One region of the Bradyrhizobium sp. HKCCYLS2038 genome, then DNA from elsewhere that is predicted to be linked to it. Evidence: predicted binding sites of a transcription regulator. Region 1 holds the regulator's gene; each other region holds the start of a gene.
The links. The regulator PhoB, encoded in region 1, activates phosphate uptake and scavenging genes when phosphate is short. The targets are predictions, from matches to a motif close to TGTCATNNANCTGTCAT.
Positions count from the first base shown of each region.

Region 2: ACQR1I_RS13375 (UDP-2,3-diacylglucosamine diphosphatase) is a predicted target of PhoB. The motif match lies at 2,058-2,074, and genes of this name have one in related genera.
Region 3: ACQR1I_RS15870 (RNA degradosome polyphosphate kinase) is a predicted target of PhoB. The motif match lies at 3,830-3,846, and genes of this name have one in related genera.

Region 1 covers NZ_JBNPTM010000006.1:25,640-31,974, reverse strand. Annotated here, with positions in the region: gene pstB (phosphate ABC transporter ATP-binding protein PstB) at 1-175, shown strand, start outside; gene phoU (phosphate signaling complex protein PhoU) at 205-921, shown strand; gene phoB (phosphate regulon transcriptional regulator PhoB) at 938-1,645, shown strand; gene ACQR1I_RS25285 (trypsin-like serine protease) at 1,779-3,095, shown strand; gene ACQR1I_RS25280 (HoxN/HupN/NixA family nickel/cobalt transporter) at 3,261-4,352, shown strand; gene ACQR1I_RS25275 (HupU protein) at 4,368-5,384, shown strand; gene ACQR1I_RS25270 (nickel-dependent hydrogenase large subunit) at 5,381-6,335, shown strand, end outside.
Region 2 covers NZ_JBNPTM010000002.1:917,122-923,456, forward strand. Annotated here, with positions in the region: gene ACQR1I_RS13365 (caspase family protein) at 1-176, shown strand, start outside; gene ACQR1I_RS13370 (threonine ammonia-lyase) at 187-1,176, opposite strand; gene ACQR1I_RS13375 (UDP-2,3-diacylglucosamine diphosphatase) at 1,222-2,034, opposite strand; gene pyk (pyruvate kinase) at 2,199-3,617, opposite strand; gene ACQR1I_RS13385 (tartrate dehydrogenase) at 3,773-4,846, opposite strand; gene ACQR1I_RS13390 (LysR substrate-binding domain-containing protein) at 4,999-5,916, shown strand; gene glgX (glycogen debranching protein GlgX) at 6,173-6,335, opposite strand, start outside.
Region 3 covers NZ_JBNPTM010000003.1:455,103-461,437, forward strand. Annotated here, with positions in the region: gene ACQR1I_RS15845 (cold-shock protein) at 199-408, shown strand; gene purN (phosphoribosylglycinamide formyltransferase) at 563-1,216, opposite strand; gene purM (phosphoribosylformylglycinamidine cyclo-ligase) at 1,230-2,303, opposite strand; gene ACQR1I_RS15860 (CDP-alcohol phosphatidyltransferase family protein) at 2,461-3,015, shown strand; gene ACQR1I_RS15865 (chromosomal replication initiator DnaA) at 3,092-3,769, shown strand; gene ACQR1I_RS15870 (RNA degradosome polyphosphate kinase) at 3,919-6,114, shown strand; gene ppx (exopolyphosphatase) at 6,142-6,335, shown strand, end outside.

The sequences.
Region 1 (6,335 bases):
CGAGAACTACACGATCGCGATCGTCACCCATAACATGCAGCAGGCGGCGCGCGTCTCCGACAAGACCGCCTTCATGTATCTCGGCGAACTGATCGAGTTCGACGACACCAACAAGATCTTCACCTCGCCGAGCGATCGGCGGACCCAGGATTACATCACCGGCCGGTTCGGCTGACGCCGACGCATTGCTTTCAGGAGATCATCATGGCCAGTGAACATACCGCCAAGGCATTCGACAGCGACCTGCAGGATCTGACCCGCCTCGTCTCCGAGATGGGCGGCCTCGCCGAGCGTCTGATCGTCGATTCCGTCGATGCACTGGTGCGGCGCGACGTGGCGCTCGGGCAGAAGGTCGTCACCGCGGATGCCGAGGTCGACCGTCTGCAGCGGCTGATCGAGGAGCGCGCCGTGCTCACCATCGCGCGCCGCCAGCCGATGGCGGTCGATTTGCGCGAGATCGTCGGCGCCATGCGCGTCGCGACCGATCTCGAGCGGATCGGCGACCTCGCCAAGAACATCGGCAAGCGCGTCGCGGCGCTGGAGAGCGATTTCCATCCGCTCAAGCTGATCCGCGGCCTGGAGCACATGACCGATCTGGTGCAGTCGCAGGTCAAGTCGGTGCTGGATGCCTATGCCGCGCATGATCTGCCGGCGGCAATGGCGGTGTGGAAGGGCGACGAGGAGGTCGACGCCATCTGCACCTCGCTGTTCCGCGAGCTTCTCACCTACATGATGGAGGATCCGCGCAACATCTCGTTCTGCATCCATCTGATGTTCTGCGCCAAGAACATCGAGCGGATCGGCGATCACGCGACCAATATCGCGGAGACCGTGTTCTACATGATCGAGGGCCAGGCGATCGTCGACAAGCGTCCGAAGGGCGACATGACGAGCTTCACGGCGACGATCCCCGGCAACTGAGAAAGACCCGTTCGACATGACCGCGCGCATTCTGGTGGTGGAAGACGAAGAGGCGCTGACCACGCTCCTGCGCTATAATCTCGAGACCGAGGGCTACGAGGTCGAGACGGTGGGGCGCGGCGACGAGGCCGATACGCGGCTGAAGGAGCGCATTCCCGATCTCGTCGTGCTCGACTGGATGTTGCCGGGCCTGTCCGGCATCGAGCTGTGCCGGCGGCTGCGGGCGCGGTCCGAGACCAAGCAGCTGCCGATCATCATGCTGACGGCGCGCGGCGAGGAGAGCGAGCGCGTGCGCGGGCTCGCGACCGGCGCCGACGACTACATCGTCAAGCCGTTCTCGGTGCCCGAGCTGCTGGCGCGGGTGAAGGGCCTGCTGCGCCGGGCGATCCCGGAGCGGCTCGCGACGATCCTGTCCTATGGCGACATCGAGCTCGACCGCGAGAAGCGCCGCGTCGCGCGATCGGGACGGCCGATCGATCTCGGCCCGACCGAGTACCGGCTGCTCGAATTTTTCCTGGAGCATCCCGGTCGCGTGTTCAGCCGCGAGCAGTTGCTCGACAGCGTGTGGGGCCGCGACATCTATATCGACGAGCGCACCGTCGACGTTCATATCGGCCGCCTGCGCAAGCTGCTCAATCCCGGCCGCGAGCAGGACCCGATCCGCACCGTGCGCGGCGCCGGCTATGCGCTCGACGACCGCTTCGCCAAATCCGAGCAGGCGTGAGCGGCGGACCGGCCTGATGGCCGGCAGCATTAAGCATTAAGGAGTTCATCGTCCGCTTTCCGCCACGCCGCCGCCGTCTTGATCATCTTGGCTGGACGACCCATCTCGGTGTTGCCAGTCGCAGCGGACGCCCTTGATCAAGCCCCTCATCATCATTCTTTCCGTGCTGCTCGGTGCAGTCACGAGCGCCTCGGCCGCCGAGCTCGAGGACGCCGTCGCAGCCGCGGCGAATGGACAGTCCGCGTCGGCGCTACGCCGTCTGCAGCCGCTCGCCGCCAAAGGCGATGCGCGGGCGCAGTTCGACCTCGGCTTCATGACTGCCTTCGGCTGGGGCGTGCCGCGCAATCCGACCGAGGCGCTGGTCTGGTACCGCAAGGCTGCCGATCAGGGGCTCGCCGTCGCACAGCACTATCTCGGCATCGCCTATTTCAACGGTGAGGGCGCCGCCCGCGATCACGGCGAAGCCGGACGCTGGTTCAACCGCGCCGCCGCGCAGGGCTTCGCCCAGTCGCAATACATGCTCGGCCTGATGATGCTCGACGGCCAAGTCATGACCCGGGACGTGATCCAAGGTTATGCCTGGCTGGTGATGGCCGGCCGCAACGGCGTCAGATCGGCCGGTCGCGAGCTCCAGCGGGCGAGGCTCAACGACGCGCAGCGGCAGCAGGCCGAGGCGACGATCGCGGCGTGGCGTCCGAAGCCGGAATCGACTGACGCGGGCATCGTCAATCCGCGCCCCGAGCAGCTGCTCGGACTCGACCGTCATTTCGGCGATGTCGTCGATCCCACCTCGTGGCCGGCGTCGGCGATCGGCGTCGTCACCGTGGCGCAGTTCAGCACCGGAGGCTCGTGCACGGGAACGCTGGTGGCCCCGCGCGTGGTGCTGACGGCGGCGCATTGCGTGTTCAACGGCGTGACGCTGGTCAGCCCCGGGAACGTCCACTTCCTGGTCGGCATGAACAAGGGTACCCCTGCCGCGTCATCGATCGCCGACAAGCTGATCTTGGCGCCGGATTTCATCCCGACGCAGCACGACAAATGGTCGAGCGACCGCTCACCCGCTGATTGGGCGCTGATCGTGTTGAAGGACGCATTGCCGTCGAAGCCGGTGGCCGTGAAGGTGATGAGCCGCGACGAGCTCGCCGCGGCGACCCAGGCCGGCACCATTTCCGAGATCGGCTACGGCCAGGAGCGGCGCTATTCGCCGACCGGCCAGCGCAACTGCACCGCCGGCATGACCAAGGATGCGCGGCTGCTCATCGTGCATTGCCTCGCCAATTTCGGCTATTCGGGCTCGCCGATCCTCGCTGAGATCGGCGGCGTTCCGACGGTGGTCGGCATCTTCTCCGCCTTCCACGAGGAGACCCGGCTGATGTTCGCCTCTCCCGCCAGCCAGTTCGAAGCAGCGGTGCGGCGCGAGATCGCGGCGCAGAGTGCCTCGGCGCGGTGAGGTGAGAGGCGAGCTGGTCAATGTTTGTGCGTGACCGGATAGCGGGTTGCCAAGGGAGGGAGATCGATCGCGGTCGAACGGGCCGCGGTTGTTGATTTGCGAGGGATTCTGACGCTGGAGCGCGAGCCTTGCCTTTTGGCGCAGGTCTTGCTCTCCTGTCCAAGTATGACGATTTTGCCAATTGATCATCCTCGGTCCTCGATCCTCGCCCGGTTCCGCACCGAGGGCGGCCGGAACGCGGCGCTGCTGGCGGGCCTCGTGCTCGCCAACGCGCTGGCCTGGGCTTGGGCTTTCGCGCTGTATGCCGACCGCCCCGCCATCGTCGGCACCGCCATGCTGGCCTGGCTGCTCGGCCTCCGCCACGCGGTCGACGCGGATCACATCGCGGCGATCGACAATGTGGTGCGCAAGCTGGTGCAGGACGGCGACGCACCGCGCGCCGCGGGTCTGTACTTCGCGCTCGGCCATTCCAGCGTCGTCGTCATCGCCACCATCGTCGTGAGCCTGATCGCCGGCGCCGATCTCTTGAGCGAGGACAGCGCGATCCGGGCGATCGGCGGCACCATCGGCACCGCGGTATCAGCAGGCTTCCTGCTGCTGATCGCGGTGTCCAACCTGATCCTGTTCGTCAACCTCTGGCGCCGCAAGGCACGGCCGCAGCCGGACATCGAAGCCGTCGGAAGCGCAGAGCGCGGCTTGCTGATTCGTCTCCTCCGTCCGTTGCTCCGCATCATCTCGCGCGCCTGGCACATGTACCCGCTCGGCTTCCTGTTCGGTCTCGGCTTCGACACCGCCAGCGAGATCGGCCTGTTGAGCCTGTCGGCGACGGAGGCGGCGCGTGGCGCAAGTCTCGCGCATGTGCTGGTGTTCCCGGCGCTGTTCGCCGCCGCGATGGCCACCGTCGATACGGCCGACAGCATGCTGATGGTCGGCGCCTATCGCTGGGCGCTGACCGATCCCGCGCGCAAGCGGCGCTACAATCTCGTGATCACGGGTGCGTCGGTGGCGATTGCGCTGGTGATCGGCAGCGTCGAGGCAGCCACGCTGCTGGCGCCGCGACTTGGTCTCCCGTCGATCGGCCTCGGCGACGAGATCGCCAATCTCGGCATCGTCGCCATCGGTGCGTTCGGGCTGATCTGGGCCGTGGCCATGCTGGCCGGCCGGCGGCGCGGTTCCGCACCGGGCGAACCGCTTGCCAGCATTCGCGCCGGAGGGCTAAACCCGAACCCGGTAGGCCGAACGCTTGGAACGGGATAGCGGCGGGACCTGACGATGGCCGGCTCGGACGCAATGATCAGGATGCTGTGGCTGCAGGGCGCGAGCTGCGGCGGCTGCACAATGTCGATCCTGGAAAGCGGTGCCTCGGGTTGGTTCGACGAGCTGCGCCAATCCGGCATCGAGCTCGTGTGGCATCCCTCGGTCAGCGAACAGACCGGTGACGAGGTCGTCGATGTGCTCGAGGCGATTCGCGATGGCCGCGAGCGGCTCGATCTGCTGGTGCTCGAAGGCTCGGTGGCGCGCGGACCCGGTCTGACCGGGCGCTTCAACATGCTCGCCGGCACGGGCCGCTCGATCTATCACTGGCTGCTCGACCTGGCGCCGCTGGCCGACTACGTCGTCGCGGTCGGCAGTTGCGCCGCCTATGGCGGCATTCCCGCGGCCGGCATCAATCCGACCGATGCGGTCGGACTGCAGTTCGAGGGCAGCGATGTCGGCGGCGCGCTCGGCGCCGGCTTCCGTTCGAAGCGCGGATTGCCGGTGATCAACGTCGCCGGCTGCGCGCCGCATCCGGGCTGGATGATGGAAAGCCTGCTGGCCCTCGTGTCGGGCGATCTGACCGCGGATGGCCTCGACGCGGTGGGACGTCCGACCTTCATCGCCAATCATCTCGCCCATCACGGCTGCTCCCGCAACGAGTTCTATGAGTTCAAGGCGAGCGCCGAGACGATGTCGGAGCGCGGCTGCCTGATGGAGCATCTCGGCTGCCGCGCCACGCAGGCGGTCGGCGACTGCAATCAGCGCTCGTGGAATGGCGGCGGCTCCTGCACCAAGGGCGGCTATGCCTGCATCGCCTGCACCTCGCCGGGCTTCGAAAGTGCGCAGAACTATCTGCAGACGGCCAAGCTCGCCGGCATTCCGGTGGGCTTGCCGACCGACATGCCGAAGGCCTGGTTCGTCGCGCTCGCGGCGCTGTCGAAGTCGGCGACGCCACGGCGCGTGCGGGTCAACGCGACCGCCGATCACGTCGTGGTGCCGCCGAGCCGGCCCAGTGACAAGCGCAGCTCATGACCCGGATTACCGTCGGCCCGTTCAACCGCGTCGAGGGCGACCTCGAGGTCAGGCTCGACATCGAGAGTGGCCGGGTCGCGCGCGCGGAAGTGACGGCGCCGCTGTATCGCGGCTTCGAGCAGATCCTGGAAGGCCGTCCGCCGCTCGATGCCCTGGTGATCGCACCGCGCATTTGCGGCATCTGCTCGGTGTCGCAATCGATCGCCGCCGCCAGCGCGCTGCGTCAGGCGATGGGAGTGACAGCGGCCCCGAACGGCATGCTCGCGACCAACATTGCCCATGCCGCCGAGAACGCCGCCGATCATCTCACCCATTTCTACATCTTCTTCATGCCCGACTTCGCACGCGACGCCTACGCCGCGCACGCTTGGCATGCCGCGACGGCCGAGCGGTTCACCGCCACCAAGGGGAGCGCGACGCGTGAGGCGCTGCCGGCGCGGGCGCGGCTGCTCGAGATCATGGGCCTGATTGCCGGGAAATGGCCGCACAGCCTGGCGTTCCAGCCCGGCGGCACGACACGCGCGATCGAGCTCGGCGAGCGCGTCCGGCTCAATGCGATCGCGGCGTCGTTTCGCGGCTTCCTCGAACGCGTCGTCTTTGCCGACAAACTGGAAAACGTCCTCGCTCTGTCGACGGGGGATGAACTCGATCACTGGCGCGAGGGGCGCGGCGGCGACTTCGCGCATTTCCTTCGCTTGGCGGATGCGCTGGCGTTGGCCGATCTCGGCAAGGGACCGGGCGTGCTGATGAGCTTCGGGGCCTATCACGATGCGGATGGCGCGCGCTTTCGTGCCGGCCTGCGCCTCAGTGATGGCGCGATAGGGGGCCTACCGGGCGATCAGATCACGGAAGACGTCTCGCATGCCTGGATGCTGGAGACGTCGAGCGATCCGGCCGAGAGCCGCACGCTGCCCGATGCCGACAAGGCCGACGCCTACAGCTGGTGCAAGG
Region 2 (6,335 bases), on a different contig from region 1:
GCCCGTTCGAGACGCACGACGTCCGTCGTCCCGGTGGCAAGTCCGGCCCGTTCAAGCCGAACTTCGACGCGTCGCGCCCCGCGCTGACGCGGGGGCCTGGCCCGTCGCATTTTGCCCAATCCGGCCAGCGTCAGGGGGGCGGCGGATTTTCCCGGGGCGGCCTCGGCTTCCGCTGAGGCCGTTGGCTCAGGCGATCAGCCTGGCGTAGAGCTCGGCATCGACATTGCCGCCGGAGAGGACGATCACCACCGTCTTGCCGGCCACTTCGAGCCGGCCCGCCAGCAGCGCTGCAAGGCCTACCGAGCCGCCGGGCTCGACGACGAGCTTCAACTCCCGGAACGCGAAAGCGACCGCGCGGCCCACTTCGTCATCCGAGGCTTCCACCGCGGCCGACAGCAGCCGGCTATTGATGGCGAAGGTGATCTCGCCGGGGATCGCGGCCATCAGCGCGTCGCAGATGGTGCGCCCCTTGGCCCCATGCGCCTCGCGATGCCCGGCGCGGAGCGAGCGGGCATGGTCATCAAAGCCCTTGGGCTCGGCGACGACCATCTGGGTCTGCGGATAGCGCGCCTTGACCGCTGTCGAGACGCCGGCGAGCAAGCCGCCGCCCGAAGCCGGGACGACCACCAGATCAGGCGACGATCCGAGCGCGGCGAGATCCTCGGCGATCTCGCGGCCGACCGTGCCCTGCCCCGCGATCACGAACGGATCATCATAAGGCGGCACCACGGTCGAGCCACGCTTCGCGGCGATGTCGCGGGCGATCGCCTCGCGGTCCTCACGGTCGCGATCGTACAGCACGACGTCGGCGCCAAACGCCTTGGTCCGCTCGCGCTTGGCCACCGGCGCGTCGGAGGGCATCACGATGGTGGCGTGCATGCCGAACAGCTGGGCGGCATGGGCGACGCCCTGGGCATGATTGCCGGAGGAAAACGCGACGACGCCTCTGCCGTGGGCGTCCTTCGGGATCGAGGCGAGCTTGTTGTAGGCGCCGCGGAACTTGAACGAGCCGGTCCGCTGCAGCACCTCGGGCTTCACGAACACGTTCGCCTTGAACAGATCGCTGAGCACCGGTGCCGGTAACAACGGTGTCCGCACGGCGACGGGTGCAAGAACACGGGCCGCCGCATCGATGTCGGCGACGGTGACGGACGGGATCGGAGCATGGGCTGCCATGCTCGCATTTTACCGCGCCCGATCGCCGCGAAGCAAGGGACAGCCTCAAGCCGCGCGCGCCGCCAGTTGCGGAACCGCGGCGGGCTGGCGCTGCGGGTCGGTCCAGGTCAGGATCTCGAAGCGGCCGTCCTCGTGCTCGACCAGGGCCGTACAGCTCTCGACCCAGTCGCCGCAATTCATGTAGCGGATGCCATCCTGGTCGCGGATGACGGCACAATGGATGTGGCCGCAGATCACGCCGTCGGCACCATGCCGCCGCGCCTCGGACGCGAGCGCGGTCTCGAACGCGCCGATGTAGTTCACCGCGTTCTTGACCTTCTGCTTTGCCCATTGCGACAGCGACCAATAGGGCACGCCGAACATGCGGCGGAAGAAGTTGACCAGACGGTTCATCTGGATCGCGAAATCATAGGCCTTGTCGCCGAGATGGGCGAGCCAGCGGGCGTTCTGCACGACGAGATCGAAGATGTCGCCGTGAATGATGAGATAGCGCTTCCCGTCCGTCCCGGTGTGGACGATGTTCTCGACGACGTCGATGCCGCCGAAATGCGTGCCGTAATAGCCGCGCAGGAACTCGTCGTGATTGCCCGGCACGTAGACGATCTTGGCGCCCTTGCGCGCCTTGCGCAGCATCTTCTGCACGAGGTCGTTGTGCGACTGCGGCCAGTGCCAGCTCGACTTGAGCGCCCAGCCGTCGATGATGTCGCCGACCAGGTAGATGGTGTCGGCGTCGTGGTGCCGCAGGAAATCGACGAGGAGATTGGCCTGCGAGCCCCTGGCTCCGAGATGTACGTCGGAGATGAACAACGTCCGAAAGCGCTTCGTCGGGCTTTCTTCACCAGCAGTCTCAAGTCCCATGCGCGCCCACCTAACAGTCCCTGATGACACTGCGATGACGAACGGAGGCTCCCGAGGGCCGTTCGCATGACGACTCGCGATGTCATTCGCCACGCCCCGCGATACCAGCGGGGTGCGACAATCAGGCGACAGGCAGGCGGCGCAGGCAGGGAATCGGCTGCCTCCTATCGGGGCACGGCGACGACGCGCAGATTGTTCGTCGTGCCGGCCTGCGCGAACGGGATGCCGGCAACGACGACGAGCAGGTCGCCTGCGGCCGCGAACTCCTCCTGGACCGCGAGCACGGTCGCGCGCTCGACCATCTCCTCGTAGCTCTGCACGTCCTGCGACAGCACGCTGTGCGCGCCCCACAGCAGGCACATCCGCCGCGACGTGTCCTCGTTCGGCGTGATCGCGAGAATCGGCAGGCTCGGCCGCTTGCGGGCGACGCGCGAGGCCGAGGTGCCGCTCGACGTATAGGCGACGATCGTCCTGGCGTGAATGGCCGAGGCGAGGTCGGCCGCCGCAGTCGCCACGGCATGCGGCGGTGTCTGCTCCTCGTCGGGCTGCGTCGCCTGGATGAGCGAGCCGTACATCTTGTGGTTCTCGGTCGCCTTGATGATGCTGTCCATCATCGCCACCGCCTCGCGCGGATATTGCCCGCTGGCCGATTCCGCCGACAGCATCACGGCATCGGCGCCGTCATAGATCGCGGTCGCGACGTCGGAGACCTCGGCGCGCGTCGGCGTCGGCGTCGCCACCATCGAGTCCAGCATCTGCGTTGCCACGATCACCGGCTTCACCGCGAGCCGGCAGGCGCGCACCAGCTCCTTCTGCTTGCCCGGCACGTCCTCATTCGGAATCTCGACACCGAGATCGCCACGCGCCACCATGATCGCATCCGACAGCTGGATGATGTCGTCGATGCGATCCAGCGCCGCGGGCTTCTCGATCTTCGACATGATGCCGGCGCGGCCGTTGATCAGGCCCCTCGCCTCCAGCACGTCCGACGGCTTCTGCACGAACGACAGCGCGACCCAGTCGACGCCGAGCTTGAGCCCGAACGCGAGATCGGAGCGGTCCTTGGCCGTCAGTGGCGACAGCTCCAGAATGGTGCCCGGCAGATTGACGCCCTTGTGATTGGAGATCGCGCCGCTGACGATCACCTTCGCCTCGATCCAGTCGTCACCCAGCCCCATGACGCGCACGCGCACGCGGCCGTCATCGATCAGAAGATCGTGACCTGGCGCGACTGCCGCAAAGATCTCCGGATGCGGAAGCGGAATGGCACTCTTGTCGCCCTCGGTGCCTTTGAGCACGAAGCGAATGGTCTCGCCGGCTTCGACCTGGATCTTCTTGTCGCGCAGCGTGCCGACGCGAATTTTCGGCCCCTGCAGATCCATCAGGATGCCGATCGGGCGCTGCACGTCCTTTTCCAGCGCGCGGATCGCGGCATGGACCTTGGCGTGATCGGCCTGCGTACCGTGGCTGAAGTTGAGACGAAACGTGTCGACACCGGCAAGGAACAACGCCTTCAACATCTCCGGAGAATTGCTCGCGGGGCCGACGGTCGCGACGATCTTGGCTCGACGGTGACGACGCATATAGTGCCCTTTCTGCCTAGCTCATGTGTCGCGTCTTGATGACATGCATGTGATTGGCATGCGCGGACGCAGCGGAAGCGCTGGTATACGCCCCGCAGCGTTCATTGCAAGCGCGACGCCGGGCACGCCGAGATTGTACGGGAGATTTGCACGCCTCAGACATTGGAGCCGTGGATCGCATCGATGACCGCATCTGTCACGTCCTTGGTCGTCGCCTTGCCGCCGACATCCGGCGTCAGTATGCCGGCTGCACACACCTTCTCCACCGCTACCATCAGCCTGATGGCCGCGTCCTTCTCGCCGAGATGCTCGAGCATCTGCGCGCCGGTCCAGAATGTCGCAACGGGATTGGCGATGCCCTTGCCGGTGATGTCGAACGCCGAGCCGTGGATCGGCTCGAACATCGACGGAAAGCGCCGCTCCGGATCGATGTTGCCAGTCGGCGCGACGCCGAGGCTGCCGGCGAGCGCACCGGCGAGATCGGAGAGAATGTCGGCATGCAGATTGGTCGCGACGATGGTGTCGAGGCTCTTCGGCTGCAGCGTCATGCGCACCGTCATCGCGTCGACCAGCATCTTGTCCCAGGTCACGTCGGGAAATTCACGCGCGACCTCGGCAGCGATCTCGTCCCACATCACCATGCCATGGCGCTGCGCGTTCGACTTGGTGACGACGGTGAGAAACTTGCGCGGCCGCGACTGCGCCAGCTTGAAGGCGTAGCGCATGATGCGGGTGACGCCGACGCGGGTGAACACCGCGACTTCGGTGCCGACCTCTTCCGGCAGCCCACGATGCGCGCGGCCGCCCATGCCGGCATATTCCCCTTCCGAGTTCTCGCGCACAATCACCCAGTCGAGATCGCCGACGCCGACATTGCGCAGCGGCGAGGCGACGCCCGGCAGGATCTTGGTCGGACGCACATTGGCGTACTGATCGAAACCTTGGCAGATCGGCAGCCGCAGGCCCCACAGCGTGATGTGGTCGGGCACATCGGGCGCACCGACGGCGCCGAAATAGATCGCATCGAACTTCTTCAGCTCAGTGAGGCCGTCGGCCGGCATCATCACGCCGTGCTTCTTGTAGTAGTCCGAGCCCCAGTCGAAGGTCTTGACGTTGAAGCTGAGATCGCCGGAGCGCTTCGCAAGCGCCTCGAGCACGCGGACGCCGGCGGAGATGACCTCGGGGCCGATGCCGTCGGCGGGGATGGCGGCGATGGAATGGGTGCGCATGGAACGAGCTCCGTGTGAGGGGTGCGGCGACAGCACCAGCCGGCCGGCGACGAAACATGGACCATAGGCGGTTGCCTGGGCCGGCTTCAATGCTCGCATCATTATACAAAAAAATGATATAATCCGGTCCATCGCCTCACGGGACCCGTCTCATGGAATTGCACCAGCTCCGCTGCTTCGCCGCCGCCGCCGAGGAGCTGCATTTCGGCAAGGCGGCGCAGCGGCTGCAGATGCTGCCGTCAGCGCTCGGTCGCCAGATCAAGCTCCTGGAGGACGACCTCGCGACGCCGCTGTTTGCGCGGACGACACGCGCGGTGTCTCTGACCCAACATGGCACGTTGCTGCTGCGGGATGCGCGCAGCATCCTGGCGAAGGTCGAGGCGGTGGAGACGTCGTTCCGCCGGCGCGCACGCGGCGGCAAAGCGCAGAAGCTGCGCGTCGGCGCCATCGACAGCGCGGCTGCGGGCCTGCTGCCGCAGCTGCTGCATGATTTCAGGGAGGCGCATCCCGAGATCGCCGTGCAGCTGATGGAGGAGAAGACGATCCGGCTGCTGCCCAAGGTGCTCTCCGGCGCGCTCGACCTTGCTTTCATCAGGCCGCCGGAGCGCGGCGATGCCAGGCTCGAATTCCGTGCGCTACTCAGCGAGAGCGCCGTGGTCGCGCTGCCGCAGCGGCATCGGCTGGCGACGCGTGCCTCGGTGTCTCTGGCTGACATTGCCGACCAGCAGCTGATCGTACCGGACCGGCGGTCGCGGCCGCACAGCCACGACCTCACCATGAAGCTGTTCGCGCAGGCCGGGCTGTCGCCCGACATTGCGCAGTTCGCCGACGAGAAGCAGACCATCGTCCATCTCGTCGCCGCGCGGCTCGGCATTGCCATCGTGCCGCGCTGGACCTCGCGGCTCGCCGTCTCCGGCGTGCGCTTCGTGCCGCTACGGCTGAAGCGCGGCAGCGCGATCGGACGCCTGCCACTGGCCGCCGCCTGGCTGCGCGGCTCGCGCGACCCGGCGCGGGAGGCGATGCTGGGGGTGCTGGAGAAGCGGCTGGCGAAGTATGCGCGCGGTGCGTGAGGTAGTGCCATGCGCGTCGCACGAATGACGCCGTCGCAGCTCGGCCTCATGGTTCGAGACGCGCGCCAAGCGGCGCGCTCCTCACCATGAGGGTTGAGGCTTTGGCTCGGAGCGCCAGAGCTCGCAGCTGCCCCAGAGCGCTCGCGCAACAAACACCGCCCTCGTCCTGAGGAGCGCGCCGCTTGGCGCGCGTCTCGAAGGACGGCTGTGGGCACCCCTGCCCCCACACTCCTGACAATCGATCCCCCAAACTCCCCTACCCCAGCGGCGTCTCCGCGATGTCGAGCAGCGCGCCGAGGCCGTGGCGGAGGCCGCGCATCGGCTGCTGCTCGGAGGACAGGCCGAGGGCCAGCATGGAGCGGCCGGTAACTTCATAGACATGGCCGAACGGCAGCGACTGCACGTGCGCGTCCGGCTGA
Region 3 (6,335 bases), on a different contig from region 1:
ACGCCGCGACGCGTCCGCCCAGCCTGCGCAAACTTGATATCAACGGAAAATCGTGATGCAATCCGAGCACAATCGGATTGGCCGTTCGACTGTGCGTTTCGTGACCACTGAAATCCAGCAGACTTCGGGAAGCCCGTTTGTGGCGTGGCACGCGAGAGCGTGGCCGCGTCTTTTTTTCGTCCAGACGAGGAGACAGCGATGCCGAGCTACAAAGGCAGCGTGAAATGGTTCAACCCGACCAAGGGTTATGGCTTCATCAAGCCGTCCGGCGGAGACAAGGACGTCTTCGTCCACATCTCGGCCGTGGAACGCGCGGGGCTGACGACGCTCAACGAAAACCAGGCCATCGAATATGATCTGGTGGAAAGCCGCGGCAAGACGTCAGCCGAGAACTTGAAGGTGTCCTGAGACAGCTAACAAGCAGGAGCAGCTTCGCCTGCGTTCTCCTGCGTATCAATGGCCAATATCCGCAGAGCATGCGGATCTCTAGACTGCGTCGCGGTTGCAAGGGCAGCCTTGATGTTCCCCGGCCTCGCCGGGGATTTTTTTGTGCGCAAGCGAGCTACGACGCCGCGGGCCAGACCAAAATCGCATCGGTCTCCGACACCGACGATGTGCGGCAGAGATCGCCTTCCAGTCGCACCAGCCCCTTGGCCAGCAGCCGCAGCGCCTCGGGATAGATGCGGTGCTCGACACGGAGAATGCGCTCCGACAGCGTATCGGGCGTGTCCGCGTCCCTGACGACGACGGCGCCCTGCATCACGATCGGGCCGGCATCCGTTTCCGGAATGACGAAATGGACCGTGGCGCCGGAGATCTTGACGCCGGTACGCAACGCCTGGCCGTGAGGATCGAGACCAGGGAAGGACGGCAGCAGCGACGGATGGATGTTGAGCATCCTGCCATACCAGCGCTGGACGAACTCCGCCGTGAACAATCGCATGAAGCCGGCGAGACAGATCAGCTCGATGCCACGCGCATCCAGCGCCTGCTGCAGCTTGGCTTCGAAGCCGGCGCGGTCCTTGCCGAACGGCTTGCTCTCGATGATCTCGACGGCGATGCCGTTCTCGGCGGCCTTCTGCAGACCCGCAGCATCGGCGCGGTTGGAGATCACGACGGCGATCTCCGCCGGAAACTCCGGCTGCGCCGCGGCGCGGATCAACGCGGCCATGTTCGAACCACGGCCGGAGATCAGGATGGCAACGCGCCGCTTCATCGGGCCACTCGTCTCACAGCGCCAGGTCGAGCGCGCCGGTGTAGATCACGCGCTGGTCGCCGCTCGCAGGAACGACCTCGCCGAGACGCGCGACATGCTCGCCACCAGCGGTCAGCACCTCGGTGACGGCGTCGACGGCCTCGGCCTTGACGATCGCGATCATGCCGATGCCGCAGTTGAAGGTGCGCAGCAGCTCGAGCTGGGCGATGCCGCCCTGCTCCGCCAGCCATTTGAACACCGGCAGCACCGGCAGGCGCGGCAGGTCGATCGAGACGCCGAGATGTTTCGGCAGCACGCGCGGAATGTTGTCGGTGAAGCCGCCGCCCGTGATGTGGGCTAGCCCCTTGACTGCGCCAGTCTCGCGGATCGCCCGCAGGCAGGACTTCACATACAGCCGCGTCGGCGTCAGCAGCGCCGCGCCCAGTGTCAGCACCGGCGCGAACGGCGCAGGCGCGTCGAAGCCGAGACCGGACTGCGCGACGATCTTGCGCACCAGCGAATAGCCGTTGGAATGCACGCCGGATGAGGCCAGCCCCAGGACGACGTCGCCGGCGGCGATGTCCGGCGACGGCAGCAGCGTGCCGCGTTCGGCCGCACCGACGGCAAAGCCGCCGAGATCGTAGTCGCCGTCCTTGTAGAGGCCCGGCATCTCCGCCGTCTCGCCGCCAATCAGGGCGCAGCCGGATTCGCGGCAGCCTTCGGCGATGCCGGCCACGATCGAGGCGGTGGCCTCCGGATCGAGCTTGCCGCAGGCGAAGTAGTCGAGGAAGAACAGCGGCTCGGCGCCCTGCACCACGAGATCATTGACCGACATGGCGACGAGATCGATGCCGATCCCGCCATGCAGCCCGGTCTCGATCGCGATCTTCACCTTGGTGCCGACGCCGTCGGTCGCGGCGACCAGGATCGGATCCTTGAAGCCGGCCGCCTTGAGGTCGAACAGGCCGCCAAAACCGCCGATCTCGGCATCGGCGCCGGCGCGGGCGGTCGCGCGCACCAGGGGCTTGATCATGTCGACCAGACGATTGCCGGCGTCGATATCGACGCCCGAATCTGCATAAGTGAGCCCGTTCTTGCGCTCGGTCATGGTCAAAACCCCTAATCTGGCCGCTGGTTACGTCGGATTCCGGCTGCGCGCAATGGCTCGCAAGGGGCTCGTCCCCATACTATCTAGGAACCGGACCGGTTCGCCCTGCTTCGGAATCGGGTGGTGTTTTGATCGAGTTGCCGTCGGGACCTGCTGCGTGACCATTCCCCACAGTCTCCCCAACCTGATTACGCTGGGTCGAATCCTGCTGGTTCCGATCGTCGTCTGGGCCATCGCCGCCGGTGAGATGGAAGTTGCCTTCCTGGTGTTCGTCGTCGCCGGGGTCAGCGATGCCGTGGACGGCTTCCTGGCCAAGCGGTTCAATCTGCGATCCGAACTCGGTGCGCTGCTGGATCCGCTGGCGGACAAGGCGCTGCTGGTGTCGATCTTCGTCACCCTGGGCATCTGGGGGGCCATCCCGCGCTGGATCGTGATCCTGGTGGTCTCGCGCGACATCATGATCGTCGCGGCCGTGATCGTCTCCTGGCTGTTCGACCGCCCGGTCGCGATGAAGCCGCTGATGGTCTCGAAGCTGAACACGGCAGCCCAGGTCGGATTTGCAGCCCTGGTGCTGGCCTCGCTCAGCTTCGGCTTCGAGCCGAAACCCTATGATGCGGTGCTGATGGTGCTGGTAACGGCCTTTACCCTCGTGTCGGTCGGGCTTTATCTGGTCGAATGGGTTCGCCACATGAACACCATCGAGGTGCGATGAATCGGTGCAGCAGGCCCGCCGCAGCGATTCACGATTGTCACGTCTCGCGCACGCCATCACAGGGAGCACGTCAAACTTGGCCGGCCACATTCCCCCGCGTCAGCTGGCCTTCACGCTGCCACACGCGGAAAGCCTGACACGGGACAATTTCCTCGAAGGCGCCGGCAACGCGGCCGGGCTGGCCCTGATCGACGCTTGGCCGGAATGGCCGGCACGGACGATGTTTCTCGTCGGGCCCGACGGCTCCGGGAAAAGCCATCTGGCCGCGATCTGGGCCGAGCGCGCCGGCGCCCGTTCGCTGTCGGCGCATGCACTGGAAGCGAGCGCCGTCCCGGGCGCGCTCGCCACCGGTGCCCTGGTGCTGGAAGATCTGACTGCGGCCGATCTCGACGAGCGGGCCCTTTTTCACCTGCTCAATCTGGCGCGCCAGGACGAGGCCTTCGTGCTGATCACCGCGCGTGACGCGCCCATCGCGATGCCGGTCGCGCTGAGCGACCTCAAGTCGCGGCTGCGCGCCGTGCCGGTGATCACCCTGCTGCCGCCCGACGACCAGCTGTTCCGCGCCCTCATCGTCAAGCTGGCGGCGGACCGGCAGCTGTCGATCGACGAGACGGTCGTGAGCTATCTCACCACCCGCATCGAGCGCTCCTACGCCGCCGCGCGCCGGACCATTGCGCTGCTGGACGAGGAGTCACTGCGGCTGGGACGGCCGGTGACCCGGGCGCTCGCCGCCGAACTGCTGCGCCCCCTCTGACGTGGTCCCCTGCCGGCATCTTGACGGCTGACATCGGGGGAACCTCAATGGTGTCGGGAACGTCATCCCCTGGTCATTCCAATTGAGCTACGGTCCGCCGCTGCGCACGACTGATTTGATGCCGTTATCGGATATGGAACAAAGTTCTGATGGACACCGAACAAGCCATTGAGATTCAAGATAAAGAGCCGGTTTCCGCATCCCCGCTCAAGATCGCCTCGAGCCCGGAGCGCTTCATCAACCGGGAGCTGTCCTGGCTGCATTTCAACCGTCGCGTTCTCGAGGAATCGGTCAATCCGCGGCATCCGGCGCTGGAGCGGGTGCGCTTCCTGTCGATTTCGGCCAACAACCTTGATGAATTCTTCATGGTCCGCGTCGCCGGCATCCGCGCCCAGGTGCGCGAGGGCATCGCCGAGCGCAGCCCGGACGGGCTGACGCCGACCGAACAGCTGAAGCTGATCAACGAGACCGTGTCGCAGCTCGCCATCGACCAGCAGGCGATCTGGCGCGACCTGCGCAAGTTTCTCGCCGAGCTCGGCATCGTGCTGGTCGACGGCCAGGACGTCACCAAGACCGAGCGGACCTGGATCGAGGACCACTTCCTCGCCAACATCTTTCCGCTGCTGACACCACTGGCGATCGACCCGGCGCATCCGTTCCCGTTCATCCCGAGCCTCGGCTTCACGGTCGCGTTGCAGCTGACGCGCACCGCCGATGGCAGGCCGATGAACGCGCTCATCCGCATGCCCGGCAAGCTCGACCGCTTCATCCGCTTCCCCGGCGCCAAGGACGGAGTGATCCGCCTGATCACGCTCGAACAGGCGACCGGCCTGTTCATCGGCCGGCTGTTCCCCGGCTACACCGTCAAGGGTCAGGGCGCGTTCCGCATCATCCGCGACAGCGAGATCGAGATCGAGGAAGAGGCCGAGGACCTGGTGCGGCTGTTCGAGACCGCACTGAAGCGGCGGCGCCGCGGCTCGGTGATCCGGCTCGAGATCGAGGCCAACATGCCGGAGGAGCTGCGCCGCTTCGTGCAGAATGCGCTGTCCACGACCGACGACGAGGTGTTCGTGGTCGACGGCGTGCTGGCGATGAACGAGCTGTCGCAGCTGACGCGGGTCGACCGTCCCGACCTCGAATTCGCGCCCTATGTGCCGCGCCATCCCGAGCGCGTCCGCGACCATGGCGGTGACATCTTCGCCGCGATCCGTCAGAAGGACCTGATCGTCCATCATCCCTATGAATCATTCGACGTCGTCGTGCAATTCCTGCAGCAGGCGGCGCGCGATCCGGACGTCGTCGCCATCAAGCAGACGCTGTATCGCACCTCCAACAATTCGCCGATCGTGCGCACGCTGGTCGAAGCTGCCGAAGCCGGCAAGTCGGTGACGGCGCTGGTCGAGCTGAAGGCGCGCTTCGACGAGGAGGCCAACATCCGCTGGGCGCGCGATCTGGAGCGCGCCGGCGTGCAGGTGGTCTACGGCTTCCTGGAGCTGAAGACCCATGCCAAGCTGTCGATGGTCGTACGCCGCGAGGGCGGCAGCCTCACGACCTATGTGCACACCGGCACCGGCAACTATCACCCGGTCACTGCGCGCATCTACACCGATCTGTCCTACTTCACCTCCGACCCCGTGATCGGCCGCGACGTGACGCGGGTGTTCAACTACATCACCGGCTATGCCGAGCCGATCGACATCGAGAAGATGGCGGTGTCGCCGCTCACGCTTCGCAAGCGCATGATCGAGCACATTCACGGCGAGACCAGCTTTGCCCGCCAGGGCAAGCCGGCCGTGATCTGGATGAAGATGAACTCGCTGGTCGATCCCGACATCATCGACGCGCTGTACGAGGCCTCGCAGGCCGGCGTCTCGATCGAGCTGATCGTGCGCGGCATCTGCTGCCTGCGGCCCGGCCTGCCGGGCCTGTCGGAGAACATTCGCGTCAAATCGGTGATCGGGCGCTTCCTCGAGCACGGCCGCATCTACTGCTTTGGTATGGGTCAGGGCCTGCCCAGCGCCAAGGCGGCGGTCTACATTTCCTCGGCCGACATGATGCCGCGCAATCTCGACCGCCGCGTCGAGGTGTTGTGCCCGCTGCAGAATCCGACCGTGCACCAGCAGGTGCTGGAGCAGATCATGGTCGCGAACCTGAAGGACACCGAGCAGAGCTGGCAATTGTTGCCGGATGGGTCGTCAACGCGTATGAAGGCCGCGAAGGGCGAGGAGCCGTTCAACCTGCACAATTACTTCATGACGAATCCGAGTCTGTCCGGCCGTGGAAAGTCGCTCAAGGAATCATCACCGCGCCGGCTCACGCGCCGAAATGAACGCCATCCGTCGTAGCCGCGGCTGCGATCCGAGGATGCCGCGGTGACACGGCCTGCTGACCGGGCCGCCAGTGTCGGCGTCATCGACATCGGCTCGAATTCGGTCCGCCTCGTCGTCTACCAGGCGATGGAGCGCAGCCTCGTCACCGTGTTCAACGAGAAGGCACTGTGCGGCCTCGGACGCGAGGTCCAGACCACCGGCCTGCTTGCCGCCGACGCCGTCGACAAGGCGCTGAC